Regions from separate parts of the Acidovorax sp. LjRoot66 genome, predicted to be linked through region 1. Evidence: predicted binding sites of a transcription regulator. Region 1 holds the regulator's gene; the other holds the start of a gene.
The links. Region 1 encodes HrcA, which represses chaperone genes, less so after heat shock. Its sites were predicted from a motif close to TTAGCACTCNNNNNNNNNGAGTGCTAA; they were not measured.

Region 1 (6,619 bases):
GGGCGCGCGCCACGGGCGACACCCAGCTCACCTGGCCCTGGCCGCTGTCGGCCTCGTCGATGCCCATGATGGTGATGGTGCTCGTGGCGTCTTCCTCGTCCACATAGGTCACGGTGGCGCCGAAGAACACCTGGTCGCTGCCGGCATGGACCAGTGGGTCCACCACCTCGGCCACCTCCAGCCGCTTGGTGAGAAAGCGGATGCGCCGGTCGATCTCGCGCAGGCGCTTCTTGCCGTAGAGGTAGTCGCCATTTTCCGAGCGGTCGCCGTTGCTGGCCGCCCAGTGCACCACCTCGACGATCTTCGGGCGCTCGTTGTCGATCAGGTCCAGCAGTTCGCCGCGCAGCCGGGCATAGCCTGCAGGCGTCATGTAGTTGCGCGACCCGGCCGGAATGGGGGGCAGCGCAGGCCCTTCGTCGTCATCGGCCTGCGTGTCGGATTCCTTGGTGAAAGCCTTGCTCATGGTGGCATGTTACCTGCGCCGCGGCGTGGACCGCCGCGCGCCTTGGCGTCCCTCAGGTCCTGGGGGGCTTGCCCACGGGGTCGTCGGCTTCGTTCTCCACTTCGCCCGCAAAAGCCCCGGCCCCGTCTGGCGATGGCACCGTGCCGGGTTGCTGCCGGGGCGGGGAAGGATGCGGTGCACTGACGAATGGCCTGGGCAGGTGCTCGGGCGCGCGGTGCTGCGGATGGTCCTTGGGATCAGTGGCCATGGTGGTCAGCTCCCCGGGGGGACATCTCTTCGGCTACCGACACACCTTCACCCGACGCGGAAGTCACTGTCTCCCACACCAGTCCCAGCGCCCGGCATTGCAGGTGCAGTTCCTCGGTGGCGACATCGCACTCCTGCGCATCGAACCGGAGCGTGGCCACCAGCCGGTCACCGCCGCGCAGCAACACTTCGTAGCCCCGGCCCTCCTGGTCTGTCCAACTGAAGAGTACAGCTTCCGCATCCGCCTCCACCGGTGTGGAGGCGAGGCGCTCGGATCCAGGATCGCGCTGGAACTGGCAGGTGACGGCGTGGGCGGGCATGGCTGTGGGAGGCGGAGTTCTTTGCAGTGAACTCTGCCCCACAGGGTGCGCCGGCCGGAGCGGGTGACGTGTAGGAAGACGGCGTGAGGTGCGTGCGAAAAGAGCGAGGCCCCTCCAAGGCCCGCCGGCGGCATCTGGCCAGATGCGGCATGAGAGCAGGACCCACCAAGGAAAAAGCCCTGATACCTTGCGATATCAGGGCTTACCTGTTGGTGCGGCTGGCAGGAATTGAACCCACGACCCCTTGGTTCGTAGCCAAGTACTCTATCCAACTGAGCTACAGCCGCTAAGCTTCAAATTATAGCATGGATTTTTCAACATTTCAAAAAATCACTGCTTTCTGTGTTCGCCACCAGAAAGATCCGAAGGCTTTCACAGAACTCGTCTGCTGCCTGTATTGTAGTGCACCCCGGAGGTGCCTTCAGGCAAAAACGCCAAATTTATTGGCTTGCTGCCCCGCATGGGTCTGCGCCGCGCCCTGCTGCAGTGCCGCGCTTGCACCGGTGCGACGCAGCAGGCCTGCACTGAGCGTTGCCGCCCTGCTCCCCTGCTCGGCAGTCCCATGCAAAAAGGCCCCGAAGGGCCTTTGCATAACCAGGTGAGCGGCGCGCCTGCGCCGACCGATTTACTGGGGCCAGATCTTGCCTTTGCTCACAAAAGCGCCGGTGCTGGTCTTGTAGCCGAAATACACCTCGACATTGAAGGCGCGCAGGTCCGTGTCCGTCAGGTCCAGCGAGGGCGTGAATTTCAAGCTCGTGGCGTTGGTGCCCAGACTCGAGTAAGCCACCGTCTCAGGGAACGGCAACACCAGTTGGGCCCAGCCATCGACCTTGCGGAAGAACCAGACATCCGTCGTGTAGAAAAGGCCGTTGGCGGGAATGCGTGCAGCAACCCAGGTGCTGATCTGCGGATTGGCAGCGACCTCAGTGGCCGACTGGGTCATCGTGATGTCCAGCCTGAGGGGCTGGCCGGTGGTGGAGAGCACCGAGGTGGTGACCGTCGTGCCGGTAACCGGTGGATTGGTGGTGCCACCACCACCGCCAGGGCTTGCGGCGTCAACGGGGTCTGGAAAGGCGCTGGTGGTCCAGGAGATCTTGGCGTAGCCGGCCGCGTACTTGGGCATGTCGACGTCCAGGGCACCCTGGTAGTCGTAGAGCGCGGAGCCGCTCAGCTGGCGCACGTAGAGCCATTTGCCCTGGTCGGTGCTGCTGCGGTTGGCATCGAGCTGGCCGCCCACGAAGCGCAGGGTGCCGCCACCGTCGTGCACGACGAAATGGTCGACGTCTTCATTGACCAGGCGTGTGAACGAGGAGTCGATGCGCTCGCCGGTCTGTGCCGCCTGGTACTCACTACCGCTCAGGGCGGCGACTCGGGTCGGCTCCTTGCCGTAGCGCAGCACGAAGGCCGACTGGGTGCCTTGGGCCGCATAGCCCGAGAATAGAAACGAACGGGTGCCTGCAGGAATGAAGATCTTGAATTCCTGGTTCTGCATCTGGAAGCCAGTGAATTCAGGCAGGGAGAGGGAGCCACCGCCAGGGAAAGCGCAGCCGCCCGTGCCAAAACCGATGGCGCAGCCCGTCACGCCGGTAGGAGCGTATTGCTCCTTGAAGCCGACCTTGGTGTCGAAGGTATAGCCGCTGCTGCCGGACGACAGAGACAGGGCAATTCTGTGTGCAGACTGGTGCATCGAAACGAAGTTTGCAGCCTGGGCAAACGTGGTCACTGCAGCTAAAAACAAAACAATTAGATACCGCATCGAATGGACTCCAAAAATAAAAATGGCTGAGCAGTGTCGGCAGGCTCCATTCGGCACACCCACCCCCTCGCAGACCAGGACGACCCAACCCTCGTGCTGGCACAGGCAGCGACGCCCCAGCGCCCTGGCCAGTCCAGGGCTTGCAAGAAGCGTGACATCGCGTGTCCTTGAATGTATCGATGACTTGGTGTCGTCGCAGTGACGTGGAGCACAAGTTACATGCGGACACCCGATCGGCGCAAAGTCCTACAAGACATAGTTTGCCAGCGCAGGCCATGGAAAAGGGCAAGGCCGACATCAGATGAGGGTTTCCCACGCCAAGGTGGCCGCCGGGGCCGATGGCGACACCGGAGCGAAGCCCGCACAGGCCATGTTGGGGCTTACCACAGCGGCCATGGCGGCCGACGGCATCCGTCACAAGGCAAGGCGGCACGTGAAGCCGTCGAAACAGGTTTTGCGGAACAGCCCCTGTTTTGCGGAACAAAACGCTCCGAAAACAATAGCAGAAAACCTAAGCGGGATATGGTAGGGCGTGAGGGACTTGAACCCGCGACCAAAGGATTATGAGTCCTCTGCTCTAACCAACTGAGCTAACGCCCCGTGTACCTGACCGAAGATGGGGCACGCGGTATTGTAGGGGGTATCCAGGCGCTCAGCGGCGGTGGCTGAGGGCGTTGGACACCAGCTTGGAGGTGATGTCCACGATCTGGATCATGCGGTCGTAGGGCATGCGCGTGGGGCCGATCACGCCGAGCGTGCCGACCACCTTGCCATCCACCTCGTAGGGAGAGCTCACGATGGAGAGTTCCTCGAAGGGCACGACCTGGCTTTCGCCACCGATGTAGATGCGCACGCCCTCGGCCTGGCTGGAAAAATCCATCAGGCGCAGGATCTGCGTCTTCTGCTCGAAGAGGTCGAAGGCGCGGCGCAGGTTGCCCATGTCGCTGGAAAAATCGCTGACCGACAGCAGGTTGCGCTCCCCGGAGATGACCACCTCGTCCTGCGACTCGCCTTCGGAGCCCACGTTGACGGCGGCCTGCATCAGCGTGCCGATCTCGCCGCGCAGCGCGTCGACCTCGGATTTGAGGCGCTCGCGCACCTGCTCCATGGCCAGGCCGGCGTAGTTGGCGTTGAGGAAATTGGCGGCCTCGATCAACTGCGACTGGGAGTGGTCGATGTCGGTGAAGATCACGCGGTTCTGCACATCGCCCTCGGGCGAGACGATGATCACCAGGAAGCGCCGCTCCGACAGCCTTAGGAATTCGATGTGCCGGAACACCGAGGTGCGCCGTGGCGCCATCACTACACCCACGAACTGCGACAGGTTGGACAGCAGGTTGGCGGCGTTGGCGATCACCTTCTGCGGCTGCTCAGGCGCCAGCGGGGGTGAAATCAAAGGGTCACGCTGCACGGTCAACATGGTGTCCACGAACAGGCGGTAGCCCTTGGCCGTGGGAATGCGCCCCGCTGAGGTGTGCGGGCTGGCGATCAGGCCCAGCTCTTCGAGGTCGGCCATCACGTTGCGGATGGTCGCCGGCGACAGGTCCATGCCGGAGGCGCGCGAGAGCGTGCGCGAGCCGACGGGCTGCCCATCGGCTATGTAGCGCTCCACGAGCGCTTTGAGCAACAACTTGGCGCGGTCATCGAGCATGCGGTCGATTTTAATGAGGGAAGTGGGTGATTCCCTGTCGGGTTTCGTCTATCGTTGTACGGAGCAGTCCGCATGGGATGCACTAGGAGCCCGTCGGACTTGGAGCGTCGAAAGCGAAAATCGGCCTCAGCGAGGGCAGTTTTTGCTGGATTTGCAGCCCCATAGCCAAGCTATGGGGCAAAAAGACGGTGGAAAATGGACCGCTGCGGCCGATTTGCAGCCGACGATTTCCAAGTCCAACAGGCTCCTCGCATTAAACACCCTGTCCGGCCTGGGCCGTTCGTATGGTGCCTTCCCGGCCAATGGTGGAGCACGCAAGGCCCCGCCCAGGCCCCGTGTTCTTACAACAATGATGTAATTTGACGATGACCTCCAATTTCCGCCATGTAGCGCTCATCGGCAAGTACCAGCAGGCATCGGGCACAGGCGCCTCCTCCATGACCGACAGTTCGCGCCAGGCCCTGCAGGACATTGCGCAGTTCCTCACGGGGCAGGGCTGCGAGGTGGCGCTGGAGGCCGAGACCGCTGCCAACACCGGCCTGTCCGGCTACCCCGCCATGGACGTGGACACCATCGGTGCCCGCTGCGATCTGGGCCTGGTGGTCGGCGGCGACGGCACCATGCTGGGCATCGGCAGGCAGTTGGCGCGCCACAGGACGCCGCTGATCGGCATCAACCAGGGGCGCCTGGGCTTCATCACCGATATCCCATTCGACACCTACCAGGCCACCCTGCCCCCGATGCTGCAGGGCGAGTACGAAGAAGACCTGCGCCCGCTGATGCACGCCCGCGTGGTGCGCGACGGCCAGGTGGTCTTCGAGGCGCTGGCCATGAACGACGTGGTGGTGAACCGCGGCGCCACCTCGGGCATGGTGGAGCTGCGCGTGGAAGTGGGCGGCCGCTTCGTAGCCAACCAGCGGGCCGATGGCCTGATCATCGCCTCGCCCACGGGCTCCACGGCCTACGCACTGTCGGCCGGTGGCCCCATGCTGCACCCGTCCATCCCCGGCTGGGTGCTGGTACCCATCGCACCGCACACCTTGTCCAACCGGCCCATCGTGCTGTCGGATGCCACCGAGATCGCCGTCGAGGTGGTCAGCGGCCGCGACGTGAGCGCCAATTTCGACATGCAGTCACTGGCCTCGCTGCTGCACGGCGACCGCATCCTGGTGCAGCGCTCCGAGCACTGCGTGCGCTTTCTGCACCCGCTGGGCTGGAACTACTTTGCCACCCTGCGCAAGAAGCTGCGCTGGAACGAAGGGGGCTCCTGACCATGGCCCTGAGGCGCATCACGCTGCGTGATTTCGTCATCGTCCAGGCGCTGGAGCTGGACCTGCAGAGTGGTTTCACCGTGCTCACCGGCGAGACAGGGGCCGGCAAGTCCATCCTCATCGACGCCGTGCAACTGGTGCTCGGCGCCCGGGCCGATGCCGCGCTGGTGCGCGAAGGCTGCCCCCGCACCGACGTGTGTGCCGAATTCGACACCCCGCCCGCCGCCAGGCCCTGGCTCGAAGAAGCCGGGCTGGAGGGCGAGGAACTGCTGCTGCTGCGCCGCACCGTGGACACGCAGGGCAAGAGCCGCGGCTGGATCAACGGCACGCCCGCCACCGCTACGCAACTGCGCGCGCTCGGCGAGCTGCTGCTCGACATCCACGGCCAACATGCCTGGCAGAGCCTGACGCGGCCCGAATCGGTGCGCGGCCTGCTCGACGCCTACTCGGGCACCAGCGACCGGGCGACGCTTGCGCGCTGGAACCAGTGGCGGGCCGACCAGAAGGCACTGGCCCAGGCCCGCGCCGCCCAGGCCACCCTGCAGCAGGAGCGCGAGCGCCTGCAGTGGCAGATCGCCGAGGTCGACAAGCTGGCCCCGGGCGATGACGAATGGCCCGAACTCGACGCGCAGCACAAGCGCCTGTCCAACGCCTCGGCATTGATGGAAGCGGCCAACGCCGCCATCGCTGCCCTGTCGGGTGGCGATGCGGAGGGCGGCGGCGCGCTGGACGGACTCTCGCGCGCCCAGGACCTGCTGCAGGACCACGAGCACCTCGAAGCCGAATTCGCCAGCGCCGCCGATATCCTCAACTCCGCCGTGGCGCAGGCCGGCGATGTGGTGCATTCGCTGCACGCCTACCTGCGCCACAACGACCTGGACCCCGAGCGCCTGGCCGCCGTGGATGCGCGCC
Region 2 (6,619 bases), 4.4 Mb from region 1:
CGCGGCCCACGCCGCCCGCCATCTCGACCTGTCCGACTACGTGGGCGCCGCGGGCTGGGCCCGCTTGCCGGCGGCCGTGCGGCGGCGCTTCGGAGCCGGCCACCCGGACGTGGACTACACGGGCCGCATGGACCTGCGCTGCTCGGGCATCGGCCGCATCTACGCCTGCCTGTCGCGCGCCTTCGGCAGCCCGCTCACCGGCCTGCAGGCCCGGGGCCTGGCGGCCACCGTGCGGGTGCGGGGCAATGGCCAGGGCGGGGTGGTGTGGGAGCGGCTGTTCGGCGATGCCGCCAATGGCGCCGCCGGCGCGGCCACCGTGCGCTCGACCAAGGAACCCGGCATGGGTGGCCCCGGCGGCCAACTGACCGAGCGCACGGACGGTGGCCTGGCCATGGCCCTGGATGTCTTCGAAGAGGACGGCGCCCTGGTCTTCCAGAGCCGCCGCTTCTTCCTGGCGCTGGGCCCGCTGCGCATCCCGGTGCCGCAATGGCTGTCACCCGGGCAGTGCCGCGTGACCCACACCGACCTGGGCGGGGGCGACTTCCGCTTCACCCTCTCCATGCAACACCCGCTGTGGGGCGAGACCTTCCACCAGTCGGGCATCTTTGCCGATCCCCTCCAAGTCGAATGACCACCATGCAGGCCGTTTTCATCCTCCTGTCCTTCCAGTCGGTGCTGGGCGCCTTCGACAACCTCTGGCACCACGAATGGCAGGCCCGCCTGCCCCAGCGCGTGTCAGCCCGCCGCGAACTGGCGCTGCACGCGGCGCGCGAGGCGCTGTACGGCCTGGTCTTCCTGGGCCTGGCCTGGTTCGAATGGCGCGGCGCCATGGCGGGGCTGCTGGCCCTCATCCTGGCTGCGGAAGTGCTGGTCACCCTGGCCGACTTTCTGGAAGAAGACCGAACGCGCCGGCTGCCGCCGCTCGAACGCCTGCTGCACACGGTGCTGACCATCAGCTATGGGGGCTTCGTGGCACTCATGGTGCCGGTGCTGCATGATTGGGCCTCCATGAACACCGCATTGCACTTTCGCCCGCATGGCTGGGTCTCCTGGCTTTTCACGCTGTATGGCCTGGGCGTTCTCGCCTGGAGCGTGCGCAATGTACGCGCCGTGCGTCGGCTGGGGCAGTCAGCCGCGCGGCAGGAGCCGTCGCCCGCCCCCATGGCGGACACATCGCCCCGGGGGCCTACGGTGCTGGTCACCGGCGCCACCGGCTTTGTGGGCAGTGCCCTGGTGCGGCAGTTGCAGGCCGATGGCCGGCGCGTCATCGCCTTGTCGCGCGACGCGCGGCAGGCGCAAGCCCTGCTCGGCCAAGGCGTGTGGGTGGTGGAGCACCTGGACCAGATCCCCAGCGAGACCCGCATCCATGCCGTGGTCCACCTTGCCGGCGCGCGGGTGGTGGGCCGGCCCTGGACGGCGGCACGGCGGCGTGAGCTGCTGGACAGCCGGGTGAAGGTGGCGCAGGCCCTCGTGCAGCTGATGCGGCGGCTGCAGCAGGTGCCCGAGGTGCTGGTCAGCGCATCGGCGGTGGGTTACTACGGTGCGGCCAATCTTGTGTCTGCCGAGGCACTCGCCGAGGATGGCCCGCCCCAGCCTGGCCAGTTCCAGTCCGACCTGTGCGTGGCCATCGAGCACGAGGCCCGGCGCGCGGAGGCGCTGGGCGTGCGCGTGGTCCGGCTGCGCCTGGGCGTGGTGCTCGGCAGGGGCGATGGGGCCTACCCCATGCTGGCTCTGGCGGCCCGGTTTGGCATGGGCTCCGTGCTCGGCTCCGGGCGGCAACCGGCCCCGTGGATCCACCTCGACGATGCGCTGGGGCTGATCCGCTTCGGCTTGGAACACCAGGCGCTGCAGGGTGCCGTCAACGCCGTGGCGCCGGACACCCCATCGCAGGAGGGCTTCAGCCGCGCCCTCGCGCAGTCCTTCGGCCGCAGGGTTTTCCTGCGCATGCCCGGGGCGCCCCTGCGCTGGCTGATGGGGGAAATGTCCACGCTGCTGCTGGACGGGCAGAACCTGGTGCCCCGGGCCGCGCTGCAGGCCGGCTACCGGTTCCAGCACCCGACCCTGGCCGGGGCGCTGCGCGACCTGGCTGGTTGAAGGCGAACTCAGGCGCGGGCTGCGCGTGCACGGCCGCGCTGGTTCGACACCACGACATTGTCCTTGGCCAGGGCATGCCCATCGCGCACCGCCGCCAGCCAGCCCTCGGTGCTGGCCACCGCCGCGAAATTGCTCTGGAAGACGACGCTGAAGACCCGGTGGATCTCCTCGGCGCTGGCATAACCGGCCGCGTTCTCGTACGGCAGCGCACCCGTGGCATCGGAGAGGAACTCCACCGCCAGCCCGCGGTGCATGGCCTCGAAGACGGTGGACGCATCGCAGTTGTGCGTCATGTAGCCGGCGATGCTCAGCGTGTCGATGCCGTTGTCGGCGATCCACTGCGCCAGGTCGGTGCCCGTGAACGCGCTGGGCGTAGCCTTGGTGATGAGGTGGTCGCGGTGGCGGCGCGCCACTTCGGGGTGCAGTTGGCCGTTGTGGGCATCGGCCTGGAACACCGGTGCGCCCTTGGGCGCATGGTGCTGCACCACCACCACCTTGATGCCGGCGGCATGCGCGGCATCCATGGCGCGCAGGACGTTGGGCAGGCTTTGCGCCACGGGCGGGTATTCGATGGGCAGCAGGCCACCCTCGAAGTATTCGTTCTGGACATCGATGACGATCAGGGCGCGGCGGGGTGCGGTGGACATGGTCGGTGTTTCCATTGGGGTTGCGATGGAGTGGATCTTAGGCAGCGGCGCCCTTTGCCGATACCGGCCCGAACGCCAATCATCGATAGAATCGGGCCATGATCGCCCCCCAGCCCGAAACTGTCGCCGTGGTCGCCTTCGACGGCATCAGCCCGTTCCACCTTTCGGTGCCGTGCCTGGTCTTCGGCGAGGACCGCGACGAGGACCGCAGCCACCGCTTCGCGCTCTCGGTCTGCGCCGCAACGCCCGGCGCGCTGCGCACCAACGCGGGCTTTGCGATCCATGTCGCGCATGGGCTCGAGATACTGCGCCGGGCGCAGATCATCGTCGTACCCTCGTGGTTCGACGACACGCGCGCTGCACCACCGGAGCTGCTGGACGCGCTGCGCAAAGCCCACCGCCGCGGCGCCACCATCGTGGGCCTGTGCCTGGGGGCCTTCGTGCTGGCCGAGGCAGGCCTGCTGGAGGGGCGCACGGCCACCACCCACTGGCAACTGGCCGGGCGATTTGCCGAGCGCTACCGGCAGGTGGTGCTGCAGCCCGAGGTGCTGTACGTGGACCACGGCGACGTGCTCACATCCGCAGGCACCGCAGCCGGCATCGACTGCTGCCTGCACCTGCTGCGTGTGCGCCACGGTGCGGATGCGGCCAACCGAGCTGCCCGCCGCATGGTCGTGGCCCCGCACCGCCAGGGTGGCCAGGCACAGTACATCGAGACCCCCGTGCGCGCCGCGCCCGAGCGCGACCGCCTGGGCCCCGTGGTCGACTGGATGCTGCAGAACCTGCAGCAGCCGCAAGACCTGGATGCCCTGGCCCAGCGCGCCCTCATGAGCCGCCGGAGCTTCACGCGCAACTTCCGCGAGGCCATGGGCACCACCGTGGGCCAGTGGCTGCTGCACCAGCGCCTGGCCCTGGCCCAGCGCCTGCTGGAGACGACTGAGGAATCCATCGACGCGGTGGCCGACAAAGCGGGCTTCGGCACCCCAGCCTCGCTGCGCCAGCATTTCGCGGCCAACCTCCAGGTGTCGCCGCTGGGGTACCGCAGGCAGTTCCGCACGGTCTGAGGGTGGGGAGCCGCGGAGACGGCTCGCAGCGAGCGCCTTCAGCCTGGTTCACCACAATCGTCAGGCCTCGGCTCCTACAGGTGACACGAATCGACCCGCCTAGACTCATCGGCAAGTGCAAGGGTCCCGATCAAGGGACAGCCAGTACCTGACCCCAGCCCAGAGACGGTCAGGGCATCGGAATCCCTGCCAAAGCACCCAGAAAAAGCAGGGGGAACTTCGGCCTTAGCACTCACTCCAAGAGAGTGCTAATATCATGCCCTAGAGGAAAGGATTCCCGGAATGAACATTCAATCTGGAACCGCTACGACGACTTTGGCGCCTGCAAACCCGTGGGCGCTGGTGCCCCCACTGGGCAACCTGGACGCCTATATTTCGGCCGTCAACCGCCTGCCGCTGCTCACCCACGAGGAAGAGCAGTCGTATGCACGCGCGCTCAAGGACAACAACGATCTGGACGCCGCCGGCCGGCTGGTGATGTCGCACCTGCGCCTGGTGGTTTCCATCTCGCGCCAGTATCTGGGCTATGGCCTGCCGCACGGCGACCTGATCCAGGAAGGCAACGTGGGCCTGATGAAAGCCGTCAAGCGCTTCGATCCCGACCAGGGCGTGCGGCTGGTGAGCTACGCCATGCACTGGATCAAGGCCGAGATCCACGAGTACATCCTCAAGAACTGGCGCATGGTCAAGGTGGCGACCACCAAGGCCCAGCGCAAGCTGTTCTTCAATCTGCGGTCCATGAAGCAGGGTTTCAAGGCCGACGCGGCAGCCGCCGACGCTGCGACGCACCGCGACACCCTCTCCGAGAGCGAAATCGACTCGGTGGCGCAGCAGCTGAACGTCAAGCGCGAGGAAGTCATCGAGATGGAAACCCGCATGTCGGGCGGCGACGTGCTGCTCGACCCGGCCCCTTCGGATGACGGCGAGCAGGCCTTCGGCCCCATCGCCTACCTGGCCGATGCCGCGCACGAACCCACGGCCATGATCGAGTCGCGCCAGCGCGATTCCCTGGCCACCGATGGCATCGCCACCGCCCTGTCCAGCCTGGACGAGCGCAGCCGCCGCATCGTGGAAGAGCGCTGGCTCAAGGTGAACGACGATGGTTCGGGCGGCATGACGCTGCACGAACTGGCAGCCGTGTACGGCGTGAGCGCCGAGCGCATCCGCCAGATCGAGGTCGCCGCGATGAAGAAGATGAAGAAGACGCTGGCCGAATACGCATAAGCAGCGCCACGCTTTGGCACAGAGGCCGCGTTAACATCGCTGCTTCGCGGCTGAAGTACCTTCGAGAAAGGGCCCCGTCGGGGCCCTTTTCTTTTGCCCTTCCGCCTCCGGACGATAAATTCCAAGGAGATGCTCTTGTCACGCCCTGTTGTTCCCCGCCGTGCCGCGCTTGCGCTCGCGCTCGCTGCCCTGTCGTCGCCCTGGGCCATTGCCCAACAGACCCCGCAAAAAGCCCCGGCAGCCAAACCTGTCGGCGCCGCGCCAGCAGCAGCGGCAGCCCCCCTGGCCTGGCCGACCAAGCCGGTGCGCATCATCGTCGGCTTCCCGGCCGGCTCGTCGCCCGACCTCACGGCGCGCACCATCGCCGAGCCCCTGTCCAAGGCGCTGGGCCAACCGGTGATCGTCGAGAACAAGGTGGGTGCGGGTGGCAACATCGGCGCCGACGCCGTGGCCAAGGCGCGCGACGACCACACCATCGGCCTGATGATCAACGGCAACATGACCATCGCCAAGATGCTCAACCCCGCCGTGCCCTACGACCCCATCAAGGACCTGGCACCGTTGAGCCTGATCGGCACCTCGCCCCTGGTGCTGACCGCGCCCGTGAGCCAGCCAGGCGTATCGGCCACGGCCGATGCGCGCGAGTTCTTCGTGGCCGCGCGCAACGGCGGCGACAAGTGGAGCTATGGCACCCCCGGCGTGGGCACCGTGGGCCACATCGGCACCGAACTGCTCAAGTCGCGCAGCAACATCAACCCCGTGCACGTGCCCTACCCTGGCTACCCCCAGGTGGCCACGGCCATGCTGGGTGGCCAGCTGCAGATGGCGCTGCTGCCGCCGGCCCTGGCCCAGGCCCAGATCAAGGCGGGCAAGCTGCGCGCCATTGGCGTCACCTCCGCCGGCCGCAGCCCGCTGGTGCCCGACGTGCCCAGCCTGGCAGAGGCCGGCATCACCAACTACAACCTCGAGATCTGGAACGCCTTCGCCGCCCCGGTCACCATGCCCAAGCCCATCCAGGCCAAAGTCGCCGCCCTCATCAGCGACATCGCCCGCAGCCCCGACGTGCGCAGCAAGCTGTTCCAGCAGGGCTGGCAGGTGGTGGGCACCTCGCCCGAGGGCCTGGCCAACCGCATCAAGGCGGACACCAACCTGCTGGGCGGCGTGATCGCCATGCGCGGGATCAAGGCGGAATAAGCCCACCGGCCCCAACGGCCCTCCCCACGCCTGCAACAGCGACGGAGGGCTTTTTTGTGGGTGCGTTCAGGCGGCGCTCAGCAGCGCGCGCACATCCTCGGTCAGGGCCTGGGCGCCGCTGCCATAGCGGCTGTAGATGCGCAGGCGCCCGGCCGGGTCGTAGATGTAGCTGCCGGCCGAATGGTCCATGCTGTAGCTGGTGGGGGTCTTGCCCTCGACCTTCTTGTAGTAGATCTTGAAGTCCTTGGCCACGGCGGCCAGTTGTTCGGGCGTGCCGCGCAGCGCGAGGAAGGTGGGGTCGAAGTTGGCCATGTAGGCCTTGAGCACCTCGGGGGTGTCGCGGTCCGGGTCCACGGTGACGAAAATGCCCTGCAGGCGCTCGCCGTCCTTGCCCAG

Region 2: rpoH (RNA polymerase sigma factor RpoH) is a predicted target of HrcA. The motif match lies at 4,031-4,057, and genes of this name have one in related genera.

What each region holds. Positions count from the first base shown of each region.
Region 1 is NZ_CAXUQU020000001.1:1,650,677-1,657,295, reverse strand. It holds gene greB (transcription elongation factor GreB) at 1-463, opposite strand, end outside; gene ACSQ3Y_RS07695 (hypothetical protein) at 516-710, opposite strand; gene ACSQ3Y_RS07690 (hypothetical protein) at 700-1,029, opposite strand; tRNA gene ACSQ3Y_RS07685 (tRNA-Arg) at 1,240-1,316, opposite strand; gene ACSQ3Y_RS07680 (hypothetical protein) at 1,655-2,716, opposite strand; tRNA gene ACSQ3Y_RS07675 (tRNA-Ile) at 3,309-3,385, opposite strand; gene hrcA (heat-inducible transcriptional repressor HrcA) at 3,438-4,436, opposite strand; gene ACSQ3Y_RS07665 (NAD kinase) at 4,802-5,707, shown strand; gene recN (DNA repair protein RecN) at 5,710-6,619, shown strand, end outside.
Region 2 is NZ_CAXUQU020000001.1:6,028,062-6,034,680, forward strand. It holds gene ACSQ3Y_RS28170 (DUF4166 domain-containing protein) at 1-631, shown strand, start outside; gene ACSQ3Y_RS28175 (TIGR01777 family oxidoreductase) at 637-2,094, shown strand; gene ACSQ3Y_RS28180 (cysteine hydrolase family protein) at 2,103-2,741, opposite strand; gene ACSQ3Y_RS28185 (GlxA family transcriptional regulator) at 2,840-3,805, shown strand; gene rpoH (RNA polymerase sigma factor RpoH) at 4,088-5,029, shown strand; gene ACSQ3Y_RS28195 (Bug family tripartite tricarboxylate transporter substrate binding protein) at 5,159-6,223, shown strand; gene ACSQ3Y_RS28200 (SCO family protein) at 6,290-6,619, opposite strand, start outside.